DNA from 4 places in the Pseudoalteromonas sp. TB51 genome. Region 2 is predicted to be linked to each of the others. Evidence: predicted binding sites of a transcription regulator. Region 2 holds the regulator's gene; each other region holds the start of a gene.
What was found. Region 2 encodes sigma-54, which starts transcription at its own class of promoters, with help from an activator protein. Its sites were predicted from a motif close to GTTGGCACGNNNNTNGNNT; they were not measured.
Positions count from the first base shown of each region.

Region 1: the regulator sigma-54 is predicted to act here: its motif matches at 5,404-5,422, upstream of L650_RS0113230 (EF-hand domain-containing protein).
Region 3: the regulator sigma-54 is predicted to act here: its motif matches at 1,961-1,979, upstream of L650_RS0105295 (DUF1328 domain-containing protein).
Region 4: the regulator sigma-54 is predicted to act here: its motif matches at 5,624-5,642, upstream of dps (DNA starvation/stationary phase protection protein Dps).

Region 1 is NZ_AUTO01000235.1:13,589-23,063, reverse strand. It holds gene L650_RS0113255 (rhomboid family intramembrane serine protease) at 1-163, shown strand, start outside; gene yghU (glutathione-dependent disulfide-bond oxidoreductase) at 254-1,093, shown strand; gene L650_RS0113245 (putative bifunctional diguanylate cyclase/phosphodiesterase) at 1,240-3,180, shown strand; gene L650_RS0113240 (MFS transporter) at 3,185-4,486, shown strand; gene L650_RS0113235 (hypothetical protein) at 4,615-5,058, opposite strand; gene L650_RS0113230 (EF-hand domain-containing protein) at 5,070-5,345, opposite strand; gene L650_RS0113225 (PA4780 family RIO1-like protein kinase) at 5,600-6,454, shown strand; gene L650_RS0113220 (response regulator) at 6,473-7,147, opposite strand; gene L650_RS0113215 (ATP-binding protein) at 7,157-8,611, opposite strand; gene L650_RS0113210 (alpha/beta hydrolase family protein) at 8,874-9,475, opposite strand, start outside.
Region 2 is NZ_AUTO01000310.1:30,747-38,767, forward strand. It holds gene kdsC (3-deoxy-manno-octulosonate-8-phosphatase KdsC) at 1-300, shown strand, start outside; gene lptC (LPS export ABC transporter periplasmic protein LptC) at 297-851, shown strand; gene lptA (lipopolysaccharide transport periplasmic protein LptA) at 841-1,389, shown strand; gene lptB (LPS export ABC transporter ATP-binding protein) at 1,386-2,111, shown strand; gene L650_RS0119120 (RNA polymerase factor sigma-54) at 2,181-3,680, shown strand; gene hpf (ribosome hibernation promoting factor) at 3,708-3,995, shown strand; gene L650_RS0119130 (PTS sugar transporter subunit IIA) at 4,000-4,452, shown strand; gene rapZ (RNase adapter RapZ) at 4,472-5,317, shown strand; gene L650_RS0119140 (HPr family phosphocarrier protein) at 5,358-5,630, shown strand; gene mgtE (magnesium transporter) at 5,890-7,248, shown strand; partial or broken gene L650_RS0119150 (zinc-dependent metalloprotease) at 7,295-8,021, opposite strand, start outside.
Region 3 is NZ_AUTO01000108.1:6,895-11,138, forward strand. It holds partial or broken gene L650_RS0105275 (aspartate kinase) at 1-548, shown strand, start outside; gene csrA (carbon storage regulator CsrA) at 638-829, shown strand; gene L650_RS0105285 (YcxB family protein) at 880-1,347, opposite strand; gene L650_RS0105290 (hypothetical protein) at 1,504-1,695, opposite strand; gene L650_RS0105295 (DUF1328 domain-containing protein) at 1,748-1,921, opposite strand; gene L650_RS0105300 (OadG family protein) at 2,448-2,693, shown strand; gene oadA (sodium-extruding oxaloacetate decarboxylase subunit alpha) at 2,703-4,244, shown strand, end outside.
Region 4 is NZ_AUTO01000176.1:1,051-10,525, reverse strand. It holds gene L650_RS0109170 (catalase) at 1-1,475, opposite strand, end outside; gene L650_RS0109160 (mechanosensitive ion channel family protein) at 1,706-2,539, opposite strand; gene L650_RS0109155 (hypothetical protein) at 2,788-3,174, shown strand; gene L650_RS0109150 (DUF2189 domain-containing protein) at 3,447-4,226, shown strand; gene L650_RS0109145 (nucleoside-binding outer membrane protein) at 4,316-5,095, opposite strand; gene dps (DNA starvation/stationary phase protection protein Dps) at 5,706-6,221, shown strand; gene L650_RS0109135 (alkaline phosphatase PhoX) at 6,471-7,838, opposite strand; gene L650_RS0109130 (hypothetical protein) at 8,045-9,193, shown strand; partial or broken gene L650_RS23695 (IS3 family transposase) at 9,302-9,475, shown strand, end outside.

The DNA.
Region 1 (9,475 bases), on a different contig from region 2:
TATTGTTATTGCCCTAGTAGTGGCAGTGCTTTACAGCGGATTTATTTGGGGCGTGCTACCACAACGCTTTCATGTCTCGTTCGAAAGTCACCTTTTTGGTGCGTTAAGTGGGTTCTTTTTAGGGTATAAACTTGCCAAAGCAGATAAATTAAAAGCACGATAATTTTTTCATTGCCTTTAATTAATTTTTTACGCCCCCAGCTTGTTATCTATGAGTATATAAATTAATTACATTTTTAAATTGAGGTTATTTATGAGTAATGAACACGAATACACGCCGCCTAAAGTTTGGACGTGGGACAGCGAAAGTGGTGGTAAATTTGCTAATATTAACCGCCCTATTGCCGGCGCCACTCATGACAAAACCTTAGACATTGGCAAGCATGCGTTTCAACTTTATTCATTAGCCACGCCTAATGGCCAAAAAGCGACCATTATGTTTGAAGAGTTATTAGAGCTTGGCCTAACCGATGCCGACTACGATGCCTATTTAATTAACATTGGCGAAGGCGACCAATTTGGCTCAGACTTTGTTGATATTAATCCAAACTCTAAAATTCCTGCGCTAATGGATCACTCTACCACGCCACCAACACGCATTTTTGAGTCGGGTTCAATTTTACAATACTTGGCAGAAAAATTTGATGTGCTAATCCCAAAAGATTTTAAAGCCAAGACCGAGTGCCGTAATTGGCTATTTTGGCAAATGGGTTCAGCGCCTTATTTAGGTGGCGGATTTGGTCATTTTTATAGCTACGCACCAACAAAAATGCAATACCCAATAGACCGTTTTACTATGGAAACTAAACGCCAGCTCGATGTATTAAATCGCCACTTAAGTGAAAACGAATACATGGCGGGTAGTGAATATTCTATTGCCGACATTGCCATTTGGCCTTGGTATGGCTCGTTGGTGCTTGGAAAATTATACGACGCCGCTGAGTTTTTAGATGTTGCCTCTTACACTCATGTAATGCGCTGGGCAGAGCAAATAGCAAAGCGCCCCGCTGTTAAACGTGGTCAACGTGTTAATCGCACCTGGGGCCCTGAAGAAGAGCAACTTAGCGAACGACATAACGCCAGCGACTTTTAATCTAACAGCCCATAACAAGACATTGTGTTATGGGCATTTTTTTATTTAAAATCTGCATTTTCCCTGTCATTAAACTATATTTATTATTGTCTTTTTATAAAATGTAACCTGCTTTACCCGCATTACTTTTCATAAGGCTTTAATGAGTGCAATATAAAAATTTAAATAGTGATGAACGCAGAGAAGCCGTAAAACTTTTATATTCTAATGCTTTATCTGGCATTGGTGTTTCGGCGTTAGTTAGCTTTGTACTTGTATTTGCATTTGACCTAACGGATGAGAGAACAAATCAAGAAAAAATAATTTGGCTTTTTTTTATGCTGGTTGTTTTAGCAGCAAGGCTAATGGATGTTATTTACTTTAACTACACCAAAGAAGTTAACCAGCCTTTTAATGCAAATAGCTTTTTAAAACGCTTTTCGGTGGGGTGTATAGCGACCGCGATTTCGTGGTCATGTTACGCACTGTGGTTTCATAAAAGCTCATCCACCGTTGAAATTACCACCACAATAGCTATTTTGTCGGCGTTTGCTGGAGGCTCAGCCAATTTGCTCTCGGGTAGTCGCTTTACCTCGGTGTGTTACAGCATTATTTTATTAATGCCTTACTCTATAGTACTAACCTTATCTGATGACTATTACCACTATGTATTAGGCTTTTTGGGCATTACTTTTTCGGCAATTATGGTCGCCTCTTCTTATAAGTCGGCCACATTTACCCAAACGGCCATAAAATTACGAAATCAAAACCGCGAATTACTTAACGAAATGGAAAGCAAAGTAGAAACACGCACAGAAGAAATTTACCGTTTATCAAATACTGACCCACTAACAAGTTTATTAAACCGCACCGCTTTTTTAAAAGTGGCAAATAAACAACTGGCAGATCATCCCGAGGAAAAACTCGCTTTACTATTTGTAGACCTAGATGGCTTTAAGCAAATTAATGACTCTATGGGTCATAAAGTTGGCGACCAAGTACTTAAAGAAATAGCCGAGCGACTCACTAACGTTTGCACCCGCCACTTATACAAATGCCGCTGGGGCGGAGATGAATTTTTAATTTTAACAACCTATGAGGATGAACAAGACTTATTTGATTTTGCCAAAAAGGTTATTAAAAGCATTCGTGCCGAGCATGAACGATATAAATACCAAAGCTGGGTATCTGCCACTATTGGCATAGCGTTATTTCCTGAGCATGAGGGCGATTTAAGCGCGTTAATTCGTTCAGCAGATTTAGCCATGTACCATCAAAAACGTATTGCCAAAGGCTGCGTAAATATTTACAACAACGACTTAAAGCGCCAACAAGAGCGCGAACAATTACTCAGTAAGCGCTTGGCAAGTGCAATAAAAGACAACGGCTTGCGGTTAGTGTTTCAGCCTATTGTGGATAGCCAAACAGCGAAGGTGACCTCGTTTGAGTCACTTTTACGCTGGCAATTAAATGACGAAGCGATATTTCCTGATGAATTTATTGCCATTGCCGAGCAATACAACCTCATAACCGAACTTGGCTTATGGGTGATTGAACAAGCGTGTGTGCAAGCTTGCACGTTTAAAAACGTACAACCCCCTATTGCTGTTAGCGTTAATGTATCTGTAATACAACTTCAAGACCCTGATTTTGTCACTAAGGTTGTAAATATCGTTGATCAATACGGCGTAAAGCCAGAAAACCTGCACCTTGAAATCACTGAATCTGTGTTTGCTGAGGATAAGCTCACCTTTTTAGCAGCAGTAAAAGAGCTGCAAAAACAAGGGTTTTGTATTTCTATTGACGACTTTGGTACTGGGTACTCATCCTTGTCGAGCATGTTAGATATTGGTGTAGACATAGTAAAAATAGATAAAAGTTTCATTCAAAATATGGATAAGCGAGGCTTAAGTATAATTCATGCGATTGTGCAAATGGCCTCAACACTAGATTTTATAGTAGTCGCTGAAGGTGTAGAAACTCTAGAGCAAGCCAACATGCTAAAAGAAATTGGTGTGTCTCACCTACAAGGCTATTACTTTTCTAAACCTATGGAACAACACTTTGTAGATTCGTACCTCAAAGAGCAAAACAAATTGTGTAGCTAGCAGTATGAAAAAACTCACTAAAGAGCAAGTCTATAAACGCCTTAACAACGATGAAGACGCACGCGCTTGTAAAGACATAAACGAAGATGACTGCAAAGAAGTGGCCGGTAATTTTATTCTTTTATTAACAAGTCAGCTTTTTAGTAAATTTGCCGATGCCCTCCTCAACCCTAAAATAACTCTGCCTTGGTTAATGCAAAGCTTAAACGTACCAAGCGCGTTTATAGCGTGGCTGGTGCCTATAAGAGAATCGGGCTCTTTATTACCACAATTAGCGATAGCCAATATTATCCGTAAACTCTCAGTAAGAAAGTGGGTATGGGTTTGCGGTGCATTTGCACAAGCGGTATGTATTGGCGCTATGGTTGGTGTTTCATTTGTGCTAGAAGGCGCTGAGGCTGGCTATGCAATTTTAGCTCTGCTGGTGCTCTTTAGCCTCGCCCGCGGGTTTAATTCTATTGCCGCTAAAGATGTATTAGGTAAAGTTATTCCTAAAAAGAAGCGGGGCAATATTAGTGGCCTGGCGGCAAGTATTGCCGGCTTTGCAACACTCACTTTTGGTTTAATGATGTGGTTTTTTTCGGGGCAAAAAGAGCAAAATACGGTATTAATTGCGCTGTGTTTAGGCGCTGTTTTGTGGGTTGTTGCTGCACTTTTTTATAGCCGCATAAACGAATACAAAGGGGCGACGCAAGGCGGTAAAAATGGCTTTTTAAATGCGCTAAGTAAATTAAAGCTGCTTTATCAAGATAAACAATTTGCACACTTTGTAATTACCCACGCCTTTTTACTTTGCTCAGCCCTAAGCGCGCCTTTTTATATTATTTTAGCAAGCTCTCAGCAGTTTGAATTTTCATTATTGGCAGTATTTTTAGCCGTGTCTGGCTTAGCAAGTTTAATTTCTGGGCCAATATGGGGAAGACTCAGCGATTTTTCTAGCCAAAAGGTGCTTGTGATCAGTGCGTTGCTTGTCACCATAAACGGCGTGAGCGTGTTTGTAATAGCTACATGGTATAGCCAGCTGTTTGAATATGCTTGGGTAATACCTGGTTTTTATTTTTTGCTTTGCATTGCTCATCAAGGCGTGCGGCTCGGGCGTAAAACCTATTTAGTAGATATGGCACAAGGCAATAAACGCACTGATTACGTGTCGGTTAGTAATACTGTAATAGGCATTTTGCTTTTAATGTTAGGCAGTATAGGGCTTTTAGAAGCATTTTTATCAACCGCACAGCTTATTTTGTTGTATAGCCTGCTCGGTTTGTTAGGGGCTATTAGCGCGATTTTTTTGCCTCAAGCGGAGTAATACCAATGCGCAATAATACGTGATCAATTAAGCGAATTGGTATATTAAAAAAGCCCAACAAAATAATTGCCGGGCTTTGGACTTAAGACCTAAGGATAAACAGTCAGCTTTACCTCAAGTTATAACACCTAAGCAGTTACATTTAGCAGTGAATCACCTTCACTTAAGCCAAATTTTTCTTGTACCGATGAAAGAATTGATTCTTTATCTTCATCAGATAGCTGGCTTGAATACTCAGTTAATAACTCATCTAAGTAGCTAACCACTTCGTCAGTATCAACAGATTCTAGCGAGTTTTGCGGCGGGCGCTGCCCTTCAGGGCGTCCTGCATCGCCAATACTTTTAGCGTCAAAATCAAGTTCGCTCATTAAATCAGCCAACTCTTTTGTAGGCGAGATCCCCTGCTCTTCAAAAGCGGCTTGAATACTTTGCGCATCTTCCGTGCTTAGGTTTTGTGCATCAAATTCTGCAAGTGTTTCTTTAACAAACTCAGTTTGCTCTGAAGTTAAAGCGCTTACTTGGCTAGATTGTTGAGTCATAAAACTCGCTGAGCTACCAATACTGTTGATCATATTTATCTCCTTTAACGTGCACGGCGTGGTGGCTTGTGTTCACTTAATTCTTGTTCGCTAATTTCGCCATTCCCATCGGCATCTATTTCGTCAAAAATAGTTTGCGCATCGCCTTGCGGTGGCGCACTTTCGCTAAATTCTGCAAGGCTAATCACACCGTCACCATCTGCATCTATGCTTGAAAAGTCAGGTTTAGGTGGTGGGTTATCACCGCCTCTGGCTGCAACATTGGCTGAAAAAGCCATTGATAATAATGCAGCAACGGCAAAAGTAGAAAAATGCTTCATCGTGGTCACCTTGGGTTAAATATTAATAAAGGGTATGAATATAAAGTACGCTTAAAAAATGCAAACATTGTGCAAACAATAAGGAAATAAAAATAAATCCGATTTTTATCATGTTATTTTTACCTTATTCGGTATTTCGGTTATTGTGATAACTAATTACTTAAAACCACTTTCAACACCTGTTTTGAGAGCTAACATACTAAGGACTTATTAACATACATGTTTAATCTTCCAATTTTTCTAGTTGTATCGCAGTGAAAATACCTAAACGCCTCCAGCCACTCGTTGATGATGGCCTAATTGATGAAGTGATAAGTCGCTTAATGAGCGGTAAAGAAGCGGATGTATTTGTGGTGCGCAGCGGTGGCGAAATTCGCTGTGCTAAAGTCTACAAAGATGCCGTTAAACGCAGCTTTAAAAAGGCAGCTCAGTATCAAGAAGGCCGAAAAGTAAGAGGCGGACGCCAAGCCCGCGCCATGGGTAAACGCTCAAGTTATGGGCGGCAACTAGAAGAAGAAATTTGGCAAAATGCAGAAGTAGACGCGCTTTCACGTTTATCACGCGCTGGCGTCAGAGTTCCTGATACTTATTACTGTATTGATGGCGTGTTGTTAATGGAGCTTGTATGTGATGAAGACGGAGATGTTGCTCCACAGTTAGGGCATGTGACCCTTACACAGCAAGACGCTATTGAGCAGTACAGTATGATGGTTCATTATATTAAATTAATGCTGTGCGCTGGTATTATCCACGGTGACTTATCAGAATTTAACGTACTTGTTGATAGTAAAGGGCCTGTAATTATTGACCTTCCACAAGCTGTAAACGCCGCAGCCAATAACAGTGCGCAAGCAATGTTTACGCGCGATGTAAACAACATACGTCGTTATTATGCGCAGTTTGCACCTAGCCTATTAAACACCCATTACGCTAAAGAAATGTGGGCACTGTTTGAAGAGGCCAGCTTAACGCCAAACACCGTGCTAAGCGGAGAATTTGAAGACAGTAACGAATCTGCAGACGTAGATGCGGTACTCGATGAAATACAAGCGGCCGAATACGAAGAGTTCGACCGTTTAGAGCGTATTAAAAACGCTGACGATGAGTAAAACTGCGCTCACGTTTAGCTATTGAGGGTGAACAAACCGATAGCCCACACCGTAAACCGACTGAATAACGCTGTCGGTTTGCGTTACTTCATCAAGCTTTTTACGTAACTTTTTTATGTGGCTGTCTATAGTTCGGTGGCTAACTATACGTTGGTCTGCGTACATGGTGTCCATTAAGCTATCGCGTGAATAGATTCTGTTAGGGTTAGAATACAAAGGCTTAAATAGCTGAAATTCAAAATTAGTTAGTTCTATACTGCTATTTTTATAATTTACACTGTAAGTACTTTCATCCAGTGTCATGGCATTATTTACCGGCTCTTTTGTGGTATTAACACGTCTTAAAATTGCTTTAACTCGCGCCACCAGCTCAGCATAACTAAACGGTTTGCAAATGTAGTCATCGGCGCCCAGTTCAAGTCCGAGTAACCGGTCAATCTCCTCCACCTTTGCCGAAACCATAATAATGGGCACATTAGAGAACTTTCTTATCGCTTTGCACAGCTCTATACCGCTTTGCCCTGGCAACATAATATCTAATAAAATAACACTTGGCTTATTACTTTCAAGCCAGCTAAGTACTTCATCACCATGATGAATAAGGTGCGTTTGATAATGATGACTTGTTAAAAAGTCGCTCATTAAATTGGCAAGTTTTATTTCATCTTCAACAATGAGTATTTGCTCACTCATACTTATCCTCTACTGAACTAATAAGGGTAATTTAATAACAATGCCAAGCCCGCCCATACTGGCTTTTTCGGCTGATATTTCGCCATTATGACCTTTAACTATATGCTGACAAATAGACAAACCTAAACCAGAGCCTCCCTCTTGGCGATTGCGAGAGCTGTCTACACGGTATAAATATTCAAACAAGTGCGATAAATGCGTTTGCTCAACGCCTACCCCGTTGTCCTCTATTATAAGCTCTAAATAGGCTTGGCCTTTAATATTTACGTTATTGGCACTTAAAGAAATAGTTGAGCACTGGGCGTAATGCACCGCATTCATTAAGATATTATCTAGCAATTGCAGTATACGTGTTTTATCTGCGTTTACTGTGGTGTTGTTAGCACTATTAAGAAGGTAAAAATTAATAGCGTGCTGCTCAAAAATAACGTGATACTTTTGCTCTATGGAGTTAAGTAAAAAGCCTACGTCGGTAGGTTGCATGGTGTAATGCATGCCGCCTAGCTCGGCGCTGTTTAACATGTGTAGGTCGTCAATCAAGCGCTTTAAATGCAGCGCTTCATCGTTAGCAGAACTAATATTTTTATTATTTGGTTCACGTATCCCAAGCAACATAGCTTCGAGCTCACCGAGTAAAATGCTCATTGGCGTTCTTAGTTCATGAGAAATATTAGCTAACCAGCGTTTACGTACTTGCTCATCTTTAGCGAGCGTAAAGGCCAAGGTATTAAAATCTTCACTAAGCTGGCCCAGCTCGTCTTTCCTATCTAATAAAAGTTTGGTGCTGTACTGCCCTTTGGTTAGCTTATGCATACCACTGGCAATTTGCTTTACAGGGCCAACTAAATGCCTTGCCAGTAAAAAAGACAACATTAAGGTAAGTAGCCCTGCGGTTAACGCAATAAGCCATAAATAGTTAGTTTGTTGCTTTAAAAAATCCAACTCGTACCCATCTGCTAGGCTTTTTCTTTTTGAAACAGCAAGGTAAGCAATTGTTTTACCTTCAAGCTCTATGGGCGTTTTAATGTACTTTAAATCCTCAAATAATTTGCCAAAAATACGCTGCTGTTTTTCATCCAGTAGTGCATAGTGCGCGGCATGCTCGGGCGGTGGGCGTCGATCTCGTTGCGCCATATGCTGTGGGGGTCTGGGTCTGCGTTCGCCGCGAATTTCTGAGCGCTGTGGCATATCGCGTAAACTAGGTAAAAACTGGCTTGATTGCAATTGCGATTCAACCAACCTTAAAAAGCGCTGATCGTTACCTATAATTTTATCCCACGAGGGAGTTTGCGCGTATTTATTAGCCAGCTGTACCGCTAATGGCTCTAATGCTTTTACTTCTTTGGCGTTTACAAAATCAATAATACCTTGGCCAATACTGTACTGAATAAGCACAACAAGCCCCGCAATAATGCTAAAGGTGAAGCTAAATAATATTAAAAAAAGTTTGTTGTGAATTTTCATTTATTTTTTATAAACCTGACTCTAAAAGCATTTGAGCTGTTATTTATTGCGTATTTTTTTACTGCTAAAACGTATTATTAAAAGCTCTAAGCACTTTTAAGAATAGCCTGTAATAACAATTGTATTAATTGCGTGTTCTATTATAGCGACTTATAAATAGCGCCTTTAATAACAACGTATAACGTTAACAAGTAAAAGTGCAAACAATGTGCATTATATAAAAAATTACGCTCTAAAAAGGCGACCTAAGTCGCCTTTGTTATTAATCGTTTTTTAAATGCTTATCAAAAAAATCGAGAAACGCTTGTAACGTTTTAATTCTATGCGGCTGATAAGACAAGTAATGATCGCCATCTTCTAGCTCAATGTAAGTAACATCTTTATCTTCGTCATCTAGTTCATCTTCCATTTCTCTACTATGGTAAATAGGGACAACACTGTCGTCGCTACCATGCACAAGTAAAACAGGTTTGTTGATTGATTTAGCAAAATTGACCGGCGAATTGGCCTCTAACTTATCGCTATTTGTTCCAAACTGTTTTCGTACTATGTCTTTGTTTGTAAAGTGTCGGGCTTTACTCACAATATGCTCAAGGTCAGTTACCCCTGCAAAACTTGCCGCACATTTAAATGTTTCAGGGTGTTTAATAACAGCCATTAAGGCGGCATATCCACCATAGCTTGCGCCACCAATACAAATTTTATCTGGCTGAGCAATCCCTTGGTCTATTAACCAGTTAGCTCCATCTTGTAAGTCATCTTGCATGGCTAAACCAAAACCTTGAATCGACTGCATTAAAAAGTCATAACCATAACCACTTGAGCCACGAAAGTTAGGCTGTAACACGGCATAACCATTATATG
Region 2 (8,021 bases):
TTAACTGTGCAACACATTTATCAAGGCCAAGAAGAAAAACTTATTGCTTATCAAGAACTCAAAAACACTTTAAAGTTAACTGATGAACAAATAGCCTATATTGGCGACGATGGTCCTGACATGCCAGTAATGGAGCGCGTTGGCTTTGCCGTTGCAGTAAACGATGCTCACCCGCTTATTAAGCGCTTATCGCATTACACTACGCAAATGCCTGGCGGCTTTGGCGCCGTTAGAGAGCTCACAGATTTACTTATGCTAGAGAATGGCATAGCGCTTACAACACAAGGCACCAGTTCATGAATGCAGCACGCGTTATACTCAGTGCGTTATTCATCGGCTGTATGGTTTGGCTTTGGTACCCTTATTTTACCCAAACAAATGTAGCGCCAGAGCAAGAACCTGAAGTAATTGCAAAGCCCGATTACACCGCTATAGAGCTTAAGCAAACAGCCTATGACGAGCAAGGCAAAATAAGCCATAAAGTCACAGCGGCTAAAATGGAGCTATACCAACAGCTTGGTTTTACATTTTTTGAAAAACCTATTTTCACCTTGTATAACGAAAAACAAACATGGCGAATAAATGCAGACGAAGCAACGCTGTACGAAGATAAACAACTTATTTTAGAAGGCAATGTGGTTGCTAAAAATTTAGTTGATAACGCCATGATAGATAACATCAATGCCGATAACATCGAAGTCGACATTAAAGCGCTAACAATGCGCTCTGAGCAGCCAGTGGTTGTCACTGGGCCTAATTTAAAAATTGTCGGGAAAGGCCTTGAAGCCGATTTAAAAACCGAAGTAATAAAACTAATTAACCATACGCGAACAATATATTATGACCAATAAACTCACTAAAATACTTATTATCCCATCGCTAATGCTTGCATTTAGCGCCTCTGCTGCTGAGCCTGCTGCTCAACCGCCAGCAAATCAAATTTCTATTAGTGCAGACCGTCAAGAAGGCCAACTTAAAGAAAACGTAGGTATTTTTGAAAAGAACGTCGAAATTGTACATGGTAATCGAAAAATTACAGCCGACCGACTCGAAGTACATAAACGTGAAGACTTAGGGGATAACAAACAACTCCTTATTGCCACTGGCAGCCCAGCCTACTTCGAAGAAAAACAAGACGATGGTACCGTAATGAGCGCCAGTGCAAACGAAGTACGTTACGACGTAGCAAAGCGATTTTTAACACTTGTAGGCGATGCTGAAGTCGCGCAAGCCGGTCAAAAAATTAATGCTAAAAGTATTACCTACGATATGCAGCAGCAGCTTATTAGCGCAGAAAAAGACGAAAACTCCACGGATCGTGTCCACACAATTTTAGTGCCTGTTGAAGCAAAAATTAAAGAAAAAACAGGTAACGAAGGTCAACCATGAGCACCTTAAAAGCAGAACTATTAGCAAAAAGCTATAAGGGCCGCCAAGTTGTAAAAAATGTAGGCCTTGAGGTAGAAGCCGGCAGCATTGTTGGCTTATTGGGCCCTAATGGCGCAGGTAAAACCACCACCTTTTACATGATTGTAGGGTTAGTACCTAGCGACAAAGGTAAAATTTCTATTGATGATAACGACATTACGTTATTACCTATGCACAGCCGCGCCCGCTTAGGCATTGGCTATTTGCCGCAAGAGTCATCAATATTTAGAAAGCTGACAGTTTATCAAAACTTAATGGCTATTTTAGAAACGCGTAAAGAGCTCAATAAAGCCGCGCGAGAAGAAACGCTTAACAACTTACTTGATGAATTTAGTATTCAGCATATTCGCGATAGCCAAGGTATGGCGCTTTCTGGTGGTGAACGCCGCCGTGTAGAAATTGCCAGAGCACTGGCAGCAAACCCTAAATTTATTTTATTGGATGAGCCTTTTGCTGGTGTTGATCCGATTTCAGTGTTAGATATAAAGAAAATAATAGAACATCTTAAAAACCGTGGCATTGGCGTATTAATTACCGATCACAATGTAAGAGAAACCCTTGATGTTTGTGAAAAAGCCTACATTGTTTCTCATGGGGAGCTAATTGCATCTGGCACCCCAGAACACGTATTAAATGACAAAACTGTACGCGATGTTTATTTAGGCGAGCAATTTAGGCTGTAACATTTAAGCCACACCTACAAGCATCTGCTAATATTAATTATAACAACATAAAAGGATTGTTAGAGATACATGAGGCAATCATTACAGCTGCGCATGGGCCAGCAACTTACAATGACTCCACAATTGCAACAAGCGATTCGCTTGCTGCAGCTCAGTACATTGGATCTCCAGCAAGAAATACAAGAAGCACTTGATAGCAACCCGCTATTAGAAGTAGAAGAGCAAGATTACACGGAAGAGTCGGCTGGAAAAAATGAACAAAAAGCAGATACGGATGATGTAACCGTAAGCGCATCGGCTGACGATACAACCAGCGAGTACGAGCAAGACAGTGGCGAAGCTTTAAATAAAGACACCGTTAGCGATGATATGGCAATGGATGTAACTTGGGATGAGTACATGAGCGCAGCCCCTGCGGCATCCTCAGGCCCAATGCCAGAAGATGAGTCTATTTATCAAGGTGCCTCTACTGAAACGCTACATGAGTATTTAATGTGGCAGCTTCAGCTTACTCCTTTTAGCCCCACTGATGAAGCCATTGCTATTGCCATTGTAGAAGCTGTAGATGACTCGGGTATTTTAACGCTAAGTTGCGAAGAAATTTTAGAAAGCTTTAACCAAGAAAACGATGACGAAGTTGAAGTTGAACTTGATGAAATAGAAGCCGTTTTAAAGCGTATTCAGTTATTTGACCCTGTAGGTATAGCCGCGCGCAGTTTACAAGAGTGCTTGTGCATTCAGCTAAACCAGTTTGATAAAGACACCCCTTTTATAGAACAAACTAAAATGATCTTAACCGATCACATTGATCTATTAGCGGCACGCGACTATCGTACATTAATGAAAAAGACTAAGCTTAAAGAAGACGAGCTTAAAGAGGTCATGACCCTAATACATACCCTCAACCCAAAACCTGCAGATACAATAGTAAGGGAAGAGTCGGAGTATGTAATACCGGATGTGTCGGTTAAAAAAATAAAAGGCCGCTGGGTGGTAGAGCTAAACCCAGATAGCATGCCAAAAATACGCGTAAATAGTCAGTACGCGGCTATGTCACGTACCGTAAAATCAAGTGGTGATAGCCAATTTATTCGCTCTCACTTACAAGAAGCTAAATGGTTTATAAAAAGCCTTGAAAGCAGAAACGACACGCTGCTTAAGGTAACAAACTGTATTGTAAAACAGCAACAGGCATTTTTTGAACATGGCCCAGAAGCCATGAAGCCAATGGTTTTAAACGATGTTGCTGAAATGGTAGAAATGCATGAATCGACAATTTCGCGTGTTACCACGCAAAAATATATGCATACGCCACGTGGTATTTTTGAGCTTAAGTATTTTTTCTCAAGCCACGTAAGCACTGAAAACGGCGGCGAGTGTTCATCAACCGCAATACGTGCCCTAATTAAAAAGCTAATTGCCGCGGAAAACTCAGCTAAACCATTGAGTGATAGTAAAATTGCGGATATATTGGCAGAGCAAGGAATTAAAGTAGCTAGACGCACAATAGCAAAATACCGTGAATCGCTAGCTATTCCACCGTCAAATCAGAGAAAGAGTTTGATATAAGACGTAAAAAACAAAGAGGAAATGCTTATGCAACTAAACCTAACTGGTCGTCACGTAGAAGTAACTGATTCACTTAGAGACTATGTAAATAATAAATTTGCAAAGCTAGAAAGGCACTCAGATCATATTAGCAATGTGCATGTCATTCTCGATGTAGAAAAACTCAACCAAAAAGCAGAAGCGACTATTCATGTAAGTGGCGCAGATTTATTTGCCTCAACAGAGCACCAAGATATGTATGCCGCTATAGACTCGTTGATTGACAAGCTCGATCGTCAAGTCATAAAACATAAAGAGAAGCTTGCTAGACACTAATATTATGAAATTAAGTACATTAGTATGCCAGGACTGCAGCAAAGCTGCGGTCCTTTTTAGTAGTAAAAAAAGAATTTTAGAGTTTATCAGTGAGCTTGCTCATGAAAAGCTCCCCTACTTACCACAACAAGATATTCTTAATGCGCTGGCAAGCAGAGAAAAGCTAGGCAGTACTGGTATTGGCCGGGGTATCGCCATTCCTCATAGCAGAATGGGTGGCGTAGAAGAGCCGCTGGCTTTAGTACTTGTTAGCGACACGCCTGTTAACTTTGACGCTATTGATAACTGCCCTGTTGATATTTTTGTTGCACTCATCGTACCAGATGGCGATAACCAACAGCACCTAAAGACTCTGGCAACCATAGCTGATAAACTGAGCAACAAAGAATTTTGTAAACAGCTGCGTAGTGCTAAAACCGATGCAGAGCTGTATCAAGTAATTGTTGATCAATCGTAGTAAATACTAAGGGCTATAAATGGAGTTAATTATCATAAGCGGCCGTTCTGGTTCAGGTAAATCGGTTGCTTTACGCGTGGTTGAAGATTTAGGCTATTATTGCGTAGATAATATTCCGGTCAACCTACTGCCCTCTTTAGTGCGAAGTGTTTCAGATAACTATGACAAAATAGCCGTTAGCATAGATGTTCGTAATATTCCCAAAGAACAAGACGAATTTAACGATATTCTCGAGTACCTTCCTGACTTTGCCAAACCCACACTGTTTTATTTAGATAGTGATGATCAAACACTGATCAAACGTTTTTCAGAAACACGCAGATTACATCCTTTATCCATCGATTCACTGCCGCTTGATTTAGCAATAAAAAAAGAAAAAGAACTGCTTGATGTACTCGTAACACGCGCTGACTTTATGCTTGATACCACCGATTTAAGTGTGCACCAATTAGCAGAGTCAATTCGTGAAAAAATACTGGGTAAAAAAGATAAGCAACTTATTGTAACGTTTGAATCGTTTGGCTTTAAACACGGCATACCTAAAGAAGCTGATTATGTTTTTGATGCTCGCTTTTTGCCAAACCCCCACTGGGAGCCTGAACTTAAACCGCTTACGGGCCTTGATCAACCAGTAAAAGATTTTTTGGCAAATCACAGCATAGTGCAAAAATTCACTTGGCAAATTCAAACCTTTGTACAAACTTGGTTGCCACACTTAGAGCGTAATAACCGTAGTTACCTCACTATTGCAATAGGCTGTACTGGTGGTCAACACCGCTCGGTTTATTTAGCGCAAGCCATTGGTGAGAGCTTTGCTATGACGCATCCGAATGTCAAAATTCGTCATCGTGAGCAAGAAAAGTAACCTTAAAATAATAACCTGTTCAGTTTAGGTATAGTAATTTATGCGCTGTGAAGACACATTTTTAATAAAAAATAAATTAGGCTTACACGCCAGAGCGGCAACGGTCCTTGCGCAATTAGCTGTGCAGTTTGATGCTAAAATCACCTTACACCAAGATGATAAAGAAGCCGCAGGCGACAGCGTATTAGCTTTAATGCTACTTGAAAGCAGTAAAGGTAAAGAAGTTAAAGTAGTCTGTGAAGGCCCTGATTCAGAGCAAGCTTTGCATGCGGTTGGGCAATTAATTGCACAACGATTTAACGAACAAGAATAATTTAAAGCACCATAGCCTTATAAGTTAAAGACTTATCAGGCTGAACTATAAAGATTTAGTAAATTAGGGTATTCCGACTCGCCTAATTTAGTGCTTTAATTTAGGATAATAAAGCCATGCCCCTGCTAAATTTGGTTACTTAATTTTAAACACTAATTTAGTCCCAGCATTGGGTTTAGCACAAAAAATAAAGAAAATAACAGTGGGCAACTCCACTTACTAAACACCTTTCCATTACACAAAAATATTTAGGATGCCAATGCCAGAAGCGTTTGAACAAGACTATCCACTACAGCAACTAAAACAAGTGACTAAATCACTTAATAGTGGGCAATTTGTTCAAGTAAGACGCATGCTAGCAAAAACAGCACCTTGTGATACAGCACTGCTGCTTGAATCCTCTCCGCATAAAATTAGACGCATGCTTTGGCAACTGGTTGACCCAGATGTGCAAGGGGATGTGCTAGAAGAGCTCTCTGAAGATGTACGTTTAGGTATCATTGCACAAATGGAACCTGAGCATATTGCCGCGGCCACTGAGGATATGGGCCACGATGATTTAGGTGAAGTCCTACGTAGCCTACCTGATACCGTGTACAAAGATGTGGTTAGCGCTATGGATACGCAAGACCGCGAACGCGCTACACAGGCCTTATCTTACCAAGAGCGCTCTGCAGGCGCGCTAATGAACACCGATACGGTGACCATTCGCCCAGACGTTACACTTGATGTTGTGCTGCGTTATATTAGGCTACGCGGTGAGCTGCCAGAGGGCACCGATGATTTATACGTTGTTGATAAACATAACTGTTTTTTAGGTGCATTATCACTTAGTACACTGTTAACTAATCCGCCTGAAAAAATTGTTCAAGATTTAATGGATGAAGACTGTGAGTCTATCCCTATTTCGATGGATGAAAGTGAAGTTGCTCAGCTATTTGAGCGCCACAACTGGATATCGGCCCCTGTAGTCGATGATAACGCCCACTTGCTTGGACGTGTCACTATTGATGATATTGTTGATGTTATTCGTGAAGATGCAGAGCACAGCTTATTAAGCCTTGCCGGTCTTGATGATGAAGAAGATACCTTTGCACCTGTTTTAAAAAGCTCAAAAAAACGCTCAGTATGGCTTGGCGTTAACTTACTCACAGCCTTAGCTGCCGCCTTTGTGGCCAGCTTTTTTGAAAGCACCTTAGATATATTACCTATTTTAGCTGTACTCAATGGCATTGTGCCCTCAATGGGTGGTGTAGCAGGTAGCCAATCTTTAACTCTGGTTATTCGCGGTATTGCCGTGGGCCATATTAACCAAACTAACCAACGATTTTTAATGGCTAAAGAGCTGGCGATAGGCGCATTAAACGGGGTTATTTGGTCAATACTTATAGCCAGTGTAATTGCGCTTTGGCAATGGGATTTTATGCTTGGCGGCGTGCTCGCATTTGCAATGTTTATGAACCTTGTAGTGGCTGGTGTTGCTGGCGCATGTATTCCTATTTTATTGAAAAAAATGAATATAGACCCTGCACTTGCCGGTAGTGTTGTACTTACAACAGTAACTGATATTGTCGGTATTTTTGCCTTTTTAGGCACCGCAACGTGGCTACTTATTTAGCAACCTGAGCTCAGGTTAAGTAGCCACTACACACTAAAACATATAATTAAATTGGTGAGCCCGGTGGCATTGGTAAACCACTGAAGTTTTCAGGCCACTTACCTACTTTTAAAAACTGTTTTATTTGCTCTGCTAAATACTGTTTAAACGCGCTTTCTCCTACACTGGTATTACTTAACATTGAGTTTTGATTGTACTCTTTACTTAGTTTTACCAAGTAGTAACGTAGCTGCGCCTGCACCTCTGGGCTTACCTTGTCACTAGTGACTAAATCAGCCATATTTTTTGCAGTTAAAAATTGCACCCGCTGGGTGATTTTGCCTTTCATTGTATTAGGTGATGACACATTAAACACCTGGCTGTAAAGCTGCTCTAGCAACTCATCTAAGCTGTAAAAATTATAATTACGTACTTGTTGTTGAGCTAAACGATTTAAACGCTGTGGGTTTAATAATAACGATAAACTATGCTGCACAGCTACTTCTGGCAAGGCCATCGCATCAAGTGTTACACCCGTACGCCCTGTTATGCTTTCACGCGATTTAGACTCGCCATACGCTTTTGGCGGAATAAGCGCTAACACCGACTCAGGCAAAATTAAATTAGCCGGTTTTAATGTTGTTAAAATAGCACTAAGCGCCGCTTGCTGCTGCGCTTTTGCAACCACTTGTGCGCCCTTAGCAGGTGAGTCGTTACGTGTTTCGTATTCGTAGTTAACCCCCGCAATTAACTTAACTGCAGCCTCTACTTGATAGCGATGAAATAAATAAAGC
Region 3 (4,244 bases), on a different contig from region 2:
TGCCGCTAAGGGTGCTTTCGAGTTTTGAGCCCGATGAAGGAACGCTAATAAGTTTTGAGGAGAGCGATATGCCAACTAAGGTTGTGTCGGGGATTGCGTTTAATCGTGACGAATGCTTGATAAAGGTATATGGCGTACCATACTGTGTTCATTCTCTTACAAAAATTTTGAAACTTTTTGCAGAAAATGGCATCGAAATAGATATGATTAGTCAAGTTAATCATAACTTTGAAAAAATAGACTATGCTTTTACTGTGCATTCAAATGACTATTTGCAAGCACACGATTTACTAACTCAACAACAGGTAAATCTGCAGGCTGATAGCATTTCTAGTGATACAACAGTTGCAAAAGTGTCGGCTGTTGGCATAGGAATGAAGTCTCACAGTGGTGTAGCGCATCAATTTTTTGATGCATTGGCGCAAGAAGGCATACACATAGTTTTAGTATCGACGTCAGAAATCAAGGTATCGGTTTTAATTGACGAGAAGTATTTAGAACTAGCAGTAAGAGCGTTACACTCAGAATTTTTAACAGAAAATGGATAGTTTGGGAGTTTTTACTTACTTTTCAATCAATTTTTCATTAAAATGGTCAAGCGGAATCTTATAATTTATTGGAACATGGGAGCAAGAGAATGCTAATACTAACTCGTAGAGTAGGTGAAACCCTAATGATTGGTGACGAAGTAACTGTTACTGTATTAGGTGTTAAAGGAAATCAAGTTCGAATTGGTGTTAACGCACCTAAAGACGTTTCAGTGCATCGTGAAGAGATTTACATGCGTATACAAGCTGAAAAGTCTAACCCTAATCCGGGCAATGCTTAATCAACACGTATACTTAGCTGAGTAATGCACTTAGCTATACCAAAAGCCACTCACTGAGTGGCTTTTTTGTTTATAAAATCGCGCATTTCATCGGTTAATACACTGCTAGAAATATATTGCATACCTTTATTATGGTGCACTAAGTAGCCGTGGTTGGTTTTAATAATATGGGTTATTTCTGCCCACTTAAATGTATGGCTTTTATAGTGGTTTTCGGTGCTAATTACGTCATCGGTAAATGAAAGAGTAACCGTTGAGCCCGAAGCACGACTAAACATTTGGCGCGTAACCCACCAAGGCCTGCGGTAATAAAAGGCAACGCATTCTAATACACCCAGCATTATTAAAAATGTACCTAGGTAGTGATCGTCCATAGCGTAAATACTAATTAAACCTAAGCACACCAGTAATGCCAGCAAAAAATACTTTGGCTTAGCTGCTTTACTATAAGAGTGGGACTCGTCAAAGCATTCGTAGTAGTAGGGTTTATCAAGTGTGTAAGTGGTGGTCAGTGCCATAATTGCTAATAAGTAATAGTTTTCGCTATTTTAACAAGCTAGCATAAAAATCACACCCGTTAATGTAGGCTATGCATTTTAAGAGTTAGAAGCCGCTTTTTATTCGCGCACAAAAAAACGGCTTATTAAAAGCCGTTTTTTACGTTACCAAACAGATTAACAGTTAGTTTCTTCTGCGTTAACGCCTTCTTTAACATTTTCACATGCATCTTCAACAGAGTTTTGCACGTCAGTTACTGCTTCATCAATACGCTCACCTGCTTCTTCTGCGTGGTTGTCTTCACAACCCATCATAAAGAAACCTGCAAATACGGCGATTAGTGCTGCTTTTAAAGTTGTTGAGTTCATAATGTAATTCCTTGTATATGTTGATTGTTTAGTGTTTTAAGTATGTTAGTAGCTACCTGGGCGATTTACCGCGCAGCGCACCTGAAACTAAAGAAATCACTAAAAGTACTAAAAAGATAAAGAATATAATTTTTGCTATACCAGCTGCGGCACCTGCGATACCACCAAAACCTAACACTGCAGCGATTAAAGCAATAACTAAAAATGTAATTGTCCAGCGTAACATTGTTTTCTCCTTGGTTATCAAATTCGTTCGAAAGTAATAATGCCAGTTGCGTGCCAGAGTTTAATTTTATTAATTTTCAATAAGTTATGGTTTTTTTGCGAGGATTATAAATTTAGGATTGGTAAGTTTTACGTTTAACGATGTAACTTATTCACACTATTGTAAAGAGAGTAAAAAATAAATATTTTTTGTGCGCTTCTTTACTATTCTTGGTAAGACCAATTTACATTTTAGCCCAAACTAATTTTTTACCTGCCGTTTAACTTACTATTTTTTATAGTTTTTAAGTTTTTTTGGGTTTAACCATATAACCTTTGCCTATAACGGTTATTTTTATCATCTATATCTAAGCTAATTTAACCCTGTATTAGCTATGTTAACTATTGTGACTGTATGTTAGTTTAATTTTAATTGGTTTTACCAATTGACAGGTGGTGGACAAAGTTAAAAGTTTTGTTATCATTCGGTGAATAATTATTTAAATAAAGCGGTTTTTTATATCGCTATATAGTGCAGGGGGAGAAAAATGGATATAGGAGCTGTACTCACAACCGCAGGTAGCTTGATGCTTACGGGCATGGTGGGCGTGTTTGTATTTCTTTCAATATTGATTGGTGCTGTGTCATTCATGTCTAACTTGGTTGCTCGTTTTGACGAGGCTGAAGTTGCAATACCGGTTAAATCACCATCTTTAAAATCTCAAGGTGTGCCAAACGAGCACATCGCTGCTATTAGTGCTGCCATTGCTCAGTACAAATCAAAAAATAAATAAGAGGCACACATGGCTAAATTAAAATTAACAGAACTTGTTTTACGCGATGCTCATCAGTCTTTACTTGCAACCCGTATGCGCTTAGATGACATGCTCCCTATTGCTAGCAAACTTGATGATGCCGGTTATTGGTCTATTGAGTCATGGGGCGGCGCTACGTTTGACTCGTGTATTCGTTATTTAGGTGAAGATCCGTGGGAGCGTATTCGTGCCCTTAAAAAAGCAATGCCTAATACTAAACAGCAAATGCTATTACGTGGGCAAAATTTATTGGGTTACCGCCACTATGCTGATGACGTGGTAGAAAAGTTTGTTGAGCGTGCCCACAAAAATGGTGTAGATGTATTTCGTATTTTTGACGCCATGAACGATGTACGTAACTTAGAAACGGCAATTAAAGCGGCTGTAAAAGTAGGTGCCCACGCGCAAGGTACTATTTCTTATACTGTAAGCCCTGTGCATACCCTTGATATGTGGTTAACCCTTGCAAAACAGCTAGAGGATTTAGGTTGTCACTCTATTTGTATTAAAGATATGGCAGGCTTATTAAAACCATACGATGCAGAGCAACTTATTAAAGGGCTAAAAGAAACCGTTTCTATCCCTATTGCTATGCAGTGCCATGCAACCACAGGTTTAAGTACAGCTACGTATCAAAAAGCCATTGATGCAGGCATTGATATGCTTGATACCGCTATTTCTTCAATGAGTATGACTTACGGTCATTCAGCTACAGAAACCATTGTAGCGATTGTTGAAGGTACGCCCCGCGATACCGAATTAGATTTAAACCAGCTAGAAGAAATAGCGGCTTACTTTAGAGATGTACGTAAAAAGTACGCTGCCTTTGAGGGGAGCCTTAAAGGTGTTGATGGCCGTATTTTACTCGCGCAAGTACCTGGTGGCATGTTAACCAACATGGAAAACCAACTTAAAGAGCAAGGCGCAGCAGATAAGCTAAATGAAGTATTACTTGAGATCCCACGCGTGCGTGAAGATTTAGGTTTTATTCCGCTAGTTACTCCAACATCGCAAATTGTAGGCACACAAGCAGTACTAAATGTGCTTACGGGTGAGCGTTATAAAACAATTACCAAAGAAACCGCCGGTGTTTTAAAAGGCGAGTATGGTTTAACACCTGCACCTATGAACAAAGAGCTGCAAGAGCGAGTGCTTGATGGCAGCGAGGTTATTACGTGTCGCCCTGCAGATAATATAGCCCCAGAGCTTGCATCGCTTGAAGCAGAGCTGCAAAAAGAAGCGCAAGAACAAGGTTTAACACTTGCTGATGAGCAAATAGATGATGTGCTTACCTATGCATTATTCCCACAGGTTGGCCTTAAATTTATTAAAAACCGTAACAACCCAGATGCCTTTGAAGCAGTGCCAAGTGCTGATGATGCAAACGCTAAGCCTGCAGCAAAACCTGCAAATAACAAAGGTGTTAGCGCTGAGCAATACAGCGTTAAAGTTGACGGTAAAGTTTACGATGTAGTGGTTGCGCAAGGTGGCGAGCTTAAAGAGGTAACGCTAAAAGATTCAGAGCACTTA
Region 4 (9,475 bases), on a different contig from region 2:
ACCACACGCTCACGAATCGGCACATGCTCTACTTTTGAAAGCTCAAATACAAATGCATATTGAATGTGCGCTTGCTCTACTTCTGTTTGGCTTAAGTAAAATTGGCGCGCTTGGCTGTAGTGATCGCTAAATGTTTCTGAGCGATAGCGCAGCTTATCTCCACCGCTTACTTCTGGCTCGCTTGAGCTTTTAAAGCCATGCACTGGGCATTCGCGGGGGTTATGCTCATCGCCGCTCCACGAGTTTGGCTCGTAGTTAGCACGCCCTTTAGGGTTATGCATTGCCATGTGGCCATCTTGTTGAAAATGACGCATTGGGCATTTAGGCGCATTAACCGGAATATGCGTAAAGTTAGGACCGCCTAAGCGTTTGGTTTGAGTATCTAAATACGAAAAGTTACGCCCTTGTAGTAATGGGTCGGGTGTAAAATCAAGCCCAGGTACAATGTTTTGTGTACAAAAAGCCACTTGCTCTGTTTCGGCAAAAAAGTTATCAACTACACGGTCAAGCACCATGCGGCCCACAATTTTTACGGGTACTTGCTCTTCAGGTATAAGCTTGGTGGCATCAAAAACATCAAATTCAAATTCATCAGCAAATTGCTGATCAAACACTTGTACACCTAGCTCCCACTCTGGGAAGTCGCCTTTACCAATAGATTCCCACATGTCTCGACGATGAAAATCAGGGTCAGCACCATTAAGTTTAAGTGCTTCGTTCCACACTACTGACTGCATACCGGCTTTGGGTTTCCAATGAAACTTAACAAATTTTTCATCGCCATTTGCATTAATAAATTTAAAGGTATGAACACCAAAGCCTTCCATAAAGCGTAAAGAGCGCGGTATGGCTCTATCTGACATGGCCCACATAATCATATGAATTGACTCAGGCGATAAGCTCACAAAGTCCCAAAAGTTATCGTGCGCGGTTTGCGCTTGTGGAAAACCACGGTCTGGTTCAGCCTTAGCTGAGTGAATTAAATCAGGAAACTTCATCGCATCCTGAATAAAAAATACAGGTATGTTGTTACCCACTAAATCCCAGTTTCCTTCTTGGGTGTAAAATTTAACAGCAAACCCGCGAACATCACGTGCTAAATCGGGAGACCCTTTATTCCCTGCCACAGTTGAGAACCGTGCAAATACCGGTGTTTTTTCACCTTTGCGCTGAAAAATATCAGCACAGGTTAAATCTTCAAGCGTATCGTAGGTTTCAAAATAACCATGAGCACCGTAGCCTCTGGCATGTACCACACGCTCTGGAATGCGTTCGTGATCAAAGTGAAACAGCTTTTCGCGCATTACATGATCTTCTAATAAACCTGGGCCGCGCTTGCCTGCACGTAATGAGTTTTGATCGTCGCTAACAGGGCACCCTTGCGCGGTGGTCATCGTTGGGTATTCATCAGAAGCCTTTTGATGTAATTCGCCACCATGCCCTTTATTGCCTGAGTATTTAAATGATTCAGCCATGTTTAGTCCTTCATACAATTTGATTTAATGGGTCGATAGTTTTTATGGGCTTTATATTAAAAGCGACTATGCAAATGCAAAATAAAGACCAGCCATCCAACCTAGTAAAAAAAGGGCTGTACAGACAAAAAAGTAGTATTTGAGGTAATTTATAAAAGAAAAAATTACACAGGCGTGTAACTTTTTCAGACAAAAAAAGAGCACTTAAAAAGTGCTCTTAGGCTTAAGCCTTAATCTTTATTCTCGTTAACTAAAATAACTTTACGATGTGGGAATGGAATTTCGATATTGTTTTCATCAAGGGCTTTTTTAATCAGCTCTGGCACCGTGTATAAAATTTCGAAGTAGTGCTCGCCTTTACAAAAAGGTCTTACTAAAAAGTCTACCGAGCTGTTGTTTAGTGTTTCTACTTCAACAAAAGGAGCAGGGTCTTTTAGTATGTGTGGATGAGCCTCAAGCACGCTATCAATAACTTTGCGAACAGCGTCGGTGTTTTCATCGTATGCCACACCAAAGTGCATATCTACGCCACGAATAGGGTGATGCGAATGATTAATAATTTGCGCTCCCCAAATTTGGCTATTTGGGATAATAACTTGCTGATTATCGAACGTTTGCAAAATAGTTGTAAACATATCAACCTCGGTCACTTTACCAAAGCGCCCTGCGGCTTCAATAAAGTCGTTTACTTTGTAAGGTCTAAATATAAGTAACATTACACCTGCAGCTAAGTTAGACATAGCACCTTGCAGCGCTAAACCAATAGCTAAACCTGCCGCACCTAATAGCGCAATTATTGAAGCTGTTTGCACACCAAAGCGGTTTAACACGGCAATAAATACAAACGCTAAAATAACATAGCGCGCCATACTGCCTAAAAAGCGAAACAGCGTGTCATCAAAGTGAGTGTATTTATGGCATAAACTAATAATCATATTACGCACTTTACCCGCAAGCCATAAGCCTATTAGTAATATAACAATTGCCATTAGAATATTTGTTGCCCACATTACTGCTGCCGGCAAATACTGATTTACATCAATATTATTTATTATCTCATCCATTTTATTGTTCCTGTTAGACTGGTTGTAAATACAAAAGCATACAAAACACTTTATATTAACTTTTTATTAACCTACCTACGAGTTTTATATTGTATTTTTATATAAAGCAGCTCTATTACTTTTTAAATTTAAATAATCCTTTAATACAAATTACCTCTGGTTTTAAAAAGTAAATTTACCGATAATTGCACCTGTAAATCTCGTGTAGCAGTTAGGTTACTGCTCGCTAAATATTAAAAAGGACTATTATGAAAAAACATTCCCTTCTACTTATGGCCTCCGCACTTACCTTCTTTGTAGGCTGCACAACAACTGTCCCAGTTAAAAATTTTGAGGACCATCCAATTCCAAAAATTTCTTCAACGAATAGCGATCTTCAACAGATCGAAAAAGGGATAGTTAAAGCCTGTATAAAACTAGGGTGGGAGTGTACACATGAATCTGCAGGAGTAATTAATGGTGTTTTGAACATTAGAACTCACCAACTAACAGTTGCAATTAACTTCGATGAAACTGCTTATAGTGTTAGTTACGTTAGCTCTAAAAACCTTAATTACAATGGCAAAAAAATTCACCGTCAGTATGTAAATTGGGTCACAAACTTAATACGTCACATCGACGCTGAAATGATCTAACTTATTATTGTTTACGGTTGTAGCCTACCTACTTGGGCTACAATAATTCTTTAATTTAGGCATGACACAAAATAAACCGACTACTTATTGAACAATTCAAGATTTTCATTCGTATAGTTTTACCTATAAACAAAAAAATTAAGTTATTGATACCCAATAATTAAAAATTTCTCTTTAATTATTCAATCTCTAATTTTACTCAGCCCTTACATTTGTAAATAAAGCCAATGTGTTCTAAACCTTAAAGAGACACCTTGTTAAGGAGCGTTGTTATGCCAACAACAAATACGATTAATAAACACTCTGAATTTGCCCGCTGCATTGAATGCAATAAGGTAAACACATTTGCGGCTTTTCACTGGCTAGCACTGGCATTTAAAGACATGACCCGTGCGCCCATATTGAGCCTTATTTACGGGGTAATATTTACCCTTATTCCTGTTGCTATTGTTTACTGGGCAATGTTTACAGGTACATATTTAGTAATACTGCCTGCAACCGTGGCGTTTGCATTAATAGGCCCAGCCTTCGCGGCAGGCCTTTACGATGTAGCATGGGAGCTTGAAAAAGGCCATAAACCCACATTTAGCCACTCTATAAAGTCGATGTTTAGAAACCCAGTAGGCGAATGGGGCTTTGCAATAATGCTAATGGTTATCATGATTGCTTGGATGCGTTTAGCTGCGCTTGTGCATGCTTTATATCCTAGCCACGCCAATCCCACCTTTGAAGAGTTATCGGCGTTTTTAACGTTAGGCAGCATAATAGGAGGGGTATTACTGGTGACTGTATTTTCGCTTTCTGCTTTTGCTCCACAAATAATGATGGAGCGCCGAGTAGATATTATGACCGCTGTAATAAGCTCTATGAACGCTGTAAAAACTAACTTTGCCGCTATGGTGGTATGGTCAATTTGTATATTTTTATTGGTAGCTGTTGGTTTTGCTACCGGTGCCACGGGCTTTATTGTAATTATGCCTTTACTTAGTTATGCCAGTTGGCATGCTTATATTGCAGTTATTAAAACCAAAAAACCTCGTGGTTACGAGTAACAACCAACCACTTAAAGTTCCAACCACACTGACTAAAAATAGCGCCAAAAGGCGCTATTTTTTTATCAACCTAGCAAAGCAAGCTGTGCTTAAAATACCCAAATAGCATGTAAAAAGGGCTGATTTTCTATTTTATTAGTCCCTAACTTGTTGTACCAATAGCGCCACTCTACCCCTACCATTAACTGCTGCGGGTTTAAATTAAAGTTTTGCCCTACATCCCAATGCACAGCGGGTTGAGCAAGCAGCCACTCATTAACTTTATTGCCTAGTTCGTCATCACGCCCAGAAATATATTCTACGTGGCCAGTAAAATAAAATGCTTGGCTAGCTAGTGTAAAAGGAGCACCCCATGCAAGGTCTATAAAAATGCTGTTGTCTTGCTTGGCTAGCTGATCTTTTTGCACGCCGCCGTTGGCATCAATGTAACCTGCAAAAGTGGTTGTTAAAAAATCAAAGCCTGGGGCATCCCAGCTGAGCTTGATGCCTGGGGTATATTTCATTAACCCCTCTTCACCGGCGTTTATACCAAACACTAAACCTGTGTCTTTTATTGCACCATAACGCACAGAGGTACCAAAGGCTTTTGATAAGCTAAGTGTTGTGTACCACTCGCCATATATACCCGTATCTTGAAAACCATCACTAAGGCTGTCGTTTAAAAAGTCGATAAAAAAGTAGTTATCACCTAAGTCATGCTCTGAGGCATGCTCTATGGTGTAGGTGCGTGTAAATGACGACTCCCCGGTAAAGGGATTTAAGGCATCGCCAAAATTTGTGTGAAGCTGTGTGACGCTCCAATTTTCTGCTAGTGCTGAGTGAGACAAAAGCAGTATAGATGTTGTAAACAGTGTTTTTAAAAAATTCATGATTTATTTACATAACCCCAATTAAAATGCGGCGGGAGTATATCAGTGAGCATTCACCAACTAAAGAAATTAAATAAGTACAAAGGCTGATTTTTAAAATCTAAGCAGTAAAGCCCAGTAGCGCGGCTTTAAAAGAGCAGCGTTAGCCCTTTATAAAGCACCTAAATTAATCATTACGCAGGTAATAAATAAGCACCTTTATATTTTTATACCCTTGCTTAGCTTATTTACTGGGTTTTATTTAGAGGTTGTAGCGCGTGCAATATTAAGGTGAGCTTTAAAGGCAATTTAATAACGGCGTGAATTGTAAGGCTAGGTACTTTAGGTAGCTGTATTACACAGACTACGCCTTATTGAGCATAAACAAATTTCAACTCTTTCGATAAACAGCCACAGCTTTTTTATTACTGTGCACAATTTACAAAAATAAGTGCATAAAATTCATAATCTACGTCCCTCCTTTTTTAACCCTACGTACCAAAATAAAAATAAAACATTAAATATCAACAACTTAAATAAATAAACTTGGTAGGCATAGGCTTTGCTTCATGTATTGCAAGTTAAATGGTAGCAATGGCTACATACAACAAATTACACAACGGGAGACATTATGAGTAACTCACAACACCCAATTGAATTTACAGCCCCAGGTATGGATAACGAATCAGCAAAAAAAACAATTGAAACACTCGATAACCGACTCGTAGCGCTTTTAGACTTACAACTTACTTTAAAGCATATTCACTGGAATGTAGTAGGCCCAAGCTTTATTGGTGTGCATGAAATGTTAGACCCACAAGTCGATGCTATTCGCGAAATGACCGACACCATCGCAGAGCGGATTGCTACATTAGGCGGTACGCCACAAGGTACACCTAAGTCAATTGTAGATCGCCGCACATGGGAAGAATACTCATTAGGTAAAGCCTTTGTAGTAGAACATTTAGGTGCATTAGACAAAGTATACAGTGGCGTAAACGCCGACCACCGCAAAGCCATTGGCACGCTGTCTGACTTAGACCCAGTATCAGAGGATATGATCACCAGCCAGCTAGGTGACTTAGAACAGTTTCAATGGTTTGTACGTGCACACATTGAATCGTCTGCAGGTAAACTAAATCATTAATTTATTACCCACTTTGCCATACAAGGAATGTTAATAAGAGTTAAAGGACTAATAAAGGTACAAGGATACGTTACATAAGTAGGTACAGGATGAAGTGCAAACTACAAGGACCCGTTGCTTATTACATAAAGGATGTAGTAAATGCACCAAGGATGATTAAAGCTTGCTAACGGATTTGGTAAACCTACAAGGATTGTTAAAATGCAAACGCTTAGCATACCTATACTAAGCGTTTGTATTTTTACCACTTTAAAGCTTAAAACTATCCCAAGGACCAGTAATAGCCAACGTTTTAGTTGGCATGTATACGTTTACAAACAAGGTTTGCCCGTCAGGTGAAAAACACGCCCCAGCAAGCTCTGTTTGCGCATTCAATTTAGCAAAATTATACACCTCTCCTTTAGGTGTTACCCCGCGTAAATGGTTATTCACCGTGTCAGTGTATTGATCCTCACATACAATTAAATGCCCGTTAGGCGCTACCGTTAAATTATCACCAAAGTTGTATAACGACTCGTTTGTACTTTCTACAAATAGTTGTATTTTACCAGGCTCATTTTGCTCTAACTCAGTGCCTTCGTTTTTTGAAGGTGTGTACTTCATTACCTGACCTAACTGCTTTTTGCCCCCATTAGTACAGCAAAAATAAAGCTCATTTTTACCCCAATGTATTCCCTCTCCTCTTGCAAATAAGGCTGCACCGTTTTTATAACCTTGCTTACGTAGGTCATCATTTGGGCTTTTAGGGTCTGTGAGCGTTATCCATTCAACTAAAAGGTCGCTGTGTAATGGCATGGCCGGTGAATCCCAATTTCGGCTATCAAACTGAGGCTGGTTTTTAATTACCATAGCTTGCAATGTGCCGCCTTTATTTAACTTACCGCGATGATGAGGAATAAACCGATAAAACAAACTATCGCCTCTATCTTCAGTTAAATAAACAATACCAGTTTGTGGGTCTATTGCGGCGGCTTCATGATTAAAGCGGCCCATATCATATAATGGCTCAGGCTTAATTAAGCCTTTGGCGCTGGCTGGTACCTCAAAAATGTAACCGTGAGATTGAGACAAGCCATCGCTTTTATCCATAACGGTTTCTTCGCAGGTTAGCCAACTCCCCCACGGCGTTACACCGCCTGAGCAGTTTCTTATTGTGCCGCACAGCGATAAATACTCTTGCTCGCGTTTTTGCTCTTTTAAGTTATAAATTATATGGCTAGTGCCCCCAGGCAAAGCAACACCATTTTTAAATGAATCATAGGCTAAGGGGGTTTTGTGATTACTAATTAAATCAGACGCTTTATTAATGTGTTTAGGTTGTAACTCATGGTTACGTATAAGGGCTACGCGTTCGTTATCTAATGCAATGCAACCCATGCCATCGGCACGGTCGGGTACGTCTAAACCATCATCCATTTTATCGCCAAGTGCCGATATAACCCGATAACTAAAGCCTTTAGGTAAATCTAATAAGGCCTGATGGTCGGCTATTAATGGGCCATAAGCAGGTAACTTTGTTGTTACTTCAGGTAAAGCAACGTTACCCATTGCGCTGCGCGATAAGCCAATAAACGCAATCGAGCCTGCACTAAATAAAAACTCTCTTCTAGAAACCATTATTTTATTCCCGTGTTTTTTATTAAATCTATAGTAAAGGAAATAACCCGCTAGAAGTGCGGCGCTTTGCTAAATTCATCAAAATGTAATAATGTAACATTCCATCCGTACCAGATATCAGTTAATTCAACTTTAAATAATTGCCCTCACTGTTTAATAGTAGGATAGTAAGTTACTCAAATAACAACGGCTTAATTAGGAGTATCATGATCAAAGTATTACTAGCAACCAGCTTAATGGCCTCTTCATTCGCAGCTTTAAGTAATCCACTCACCGTTGAAGAACAACGCATCAGCAAAGCACAAACAGCAATGCCCAATGTGTTATCGGCCTTTAATAAAGAAGTAACCACCTTTGAGCAACAGTTTAAAGCGCTCAATAACTTTAAAGAGGCAAAGCAGCTCATTCAAACCTATAGTTTTGAGCTGTGGGAAAGCGCTAAGCAACGCATTATTAAAACTAACAATTACGACGACCGAGCACTTTACTGGGCGCGCTTGCTTTCAAGCAAAGTAATACGTACAACCGAAGCTAACGTTGAGCTATCTGACGCGCAAATAAATACGCTGCTAAGCATGCTTGAAGAGGGCAGCCGAGGCCGTACCGATTTAGCTTTTTCATCAGGCAGTGATAAAAAAATTATACTTACCGGATTTGACCCTTTTTTACTCGACAAAAATATCAACCAAAGCAACCCATCTGGGGTCGCCGCATTGTTACTCGATGGCCAAGTTATTAATTACAATGGCGTTAGCGCCGAAATTAATACGGTTATGGTACCAGTACGCTACGAAGACTTTGACCAAGGTATAATAGAATCACTCCTTGCCCCCTACTATGCACTTAACAACGTCGACATGGTTGTAACGGTTAGCATGGGCAGAACCGAGTTTGATTTAGAGCACTTTCCTGGTAAACGCCGCAGCGTAACCGCGCCAGATAACGCCAATATTGTCTACGGCGGTACGCAAACAAGCCCTGTTATACCCAAGTTAAATGGCCGCCCACTACCTGGTAATGAGTTTGTAAAATTTAGCCTACCAGTAAGCGCCATGCAAAACGCCAAAGGCCCATATAAAGTAATCGACAACCGCGAAGTAACTACACTTGCTAAAACCTTTAAAGCCGGCTCATACGGCGCGCTTAAAAACAGTGTTGCGGTAAATGGCGGCGGGGGTGGTTATTTGTCTAACGAAATATCGTATCGTAGTATTCGCCTGCGTGACGCGCTAAATTCGAGCATTCCTACTGGGCATATCCATACCCCGCGTATTCAACAATTTGAACCCGAAACAGAAGCCAACATAGTTAAACAAATTAAAGCAATGCTCACGCAAAGCTTAGTGGCATTATAATAAAGCTAAGCAATTAATATACATAAAAAAAGGGCAATATTAATTGCCCTTTTTTACTTTTAAGCGTGTCTTGTCCTGAAATGTGTTTACACATTTAGGACTTATTTTATGAAAACCACTAAAATTAAAGACGTTAAGCGTACTCAGCGAGATTATACATTAGGCTTTAAATTATCTATTGTTGAGCAAGTAGAAAAAGGCGACTTCACCTATAAACAAGCGCAAAGTCATTACGGTATTCAAGGCCGCAGTACCGTTCTGGTATGGCTGCGAAAACATGGT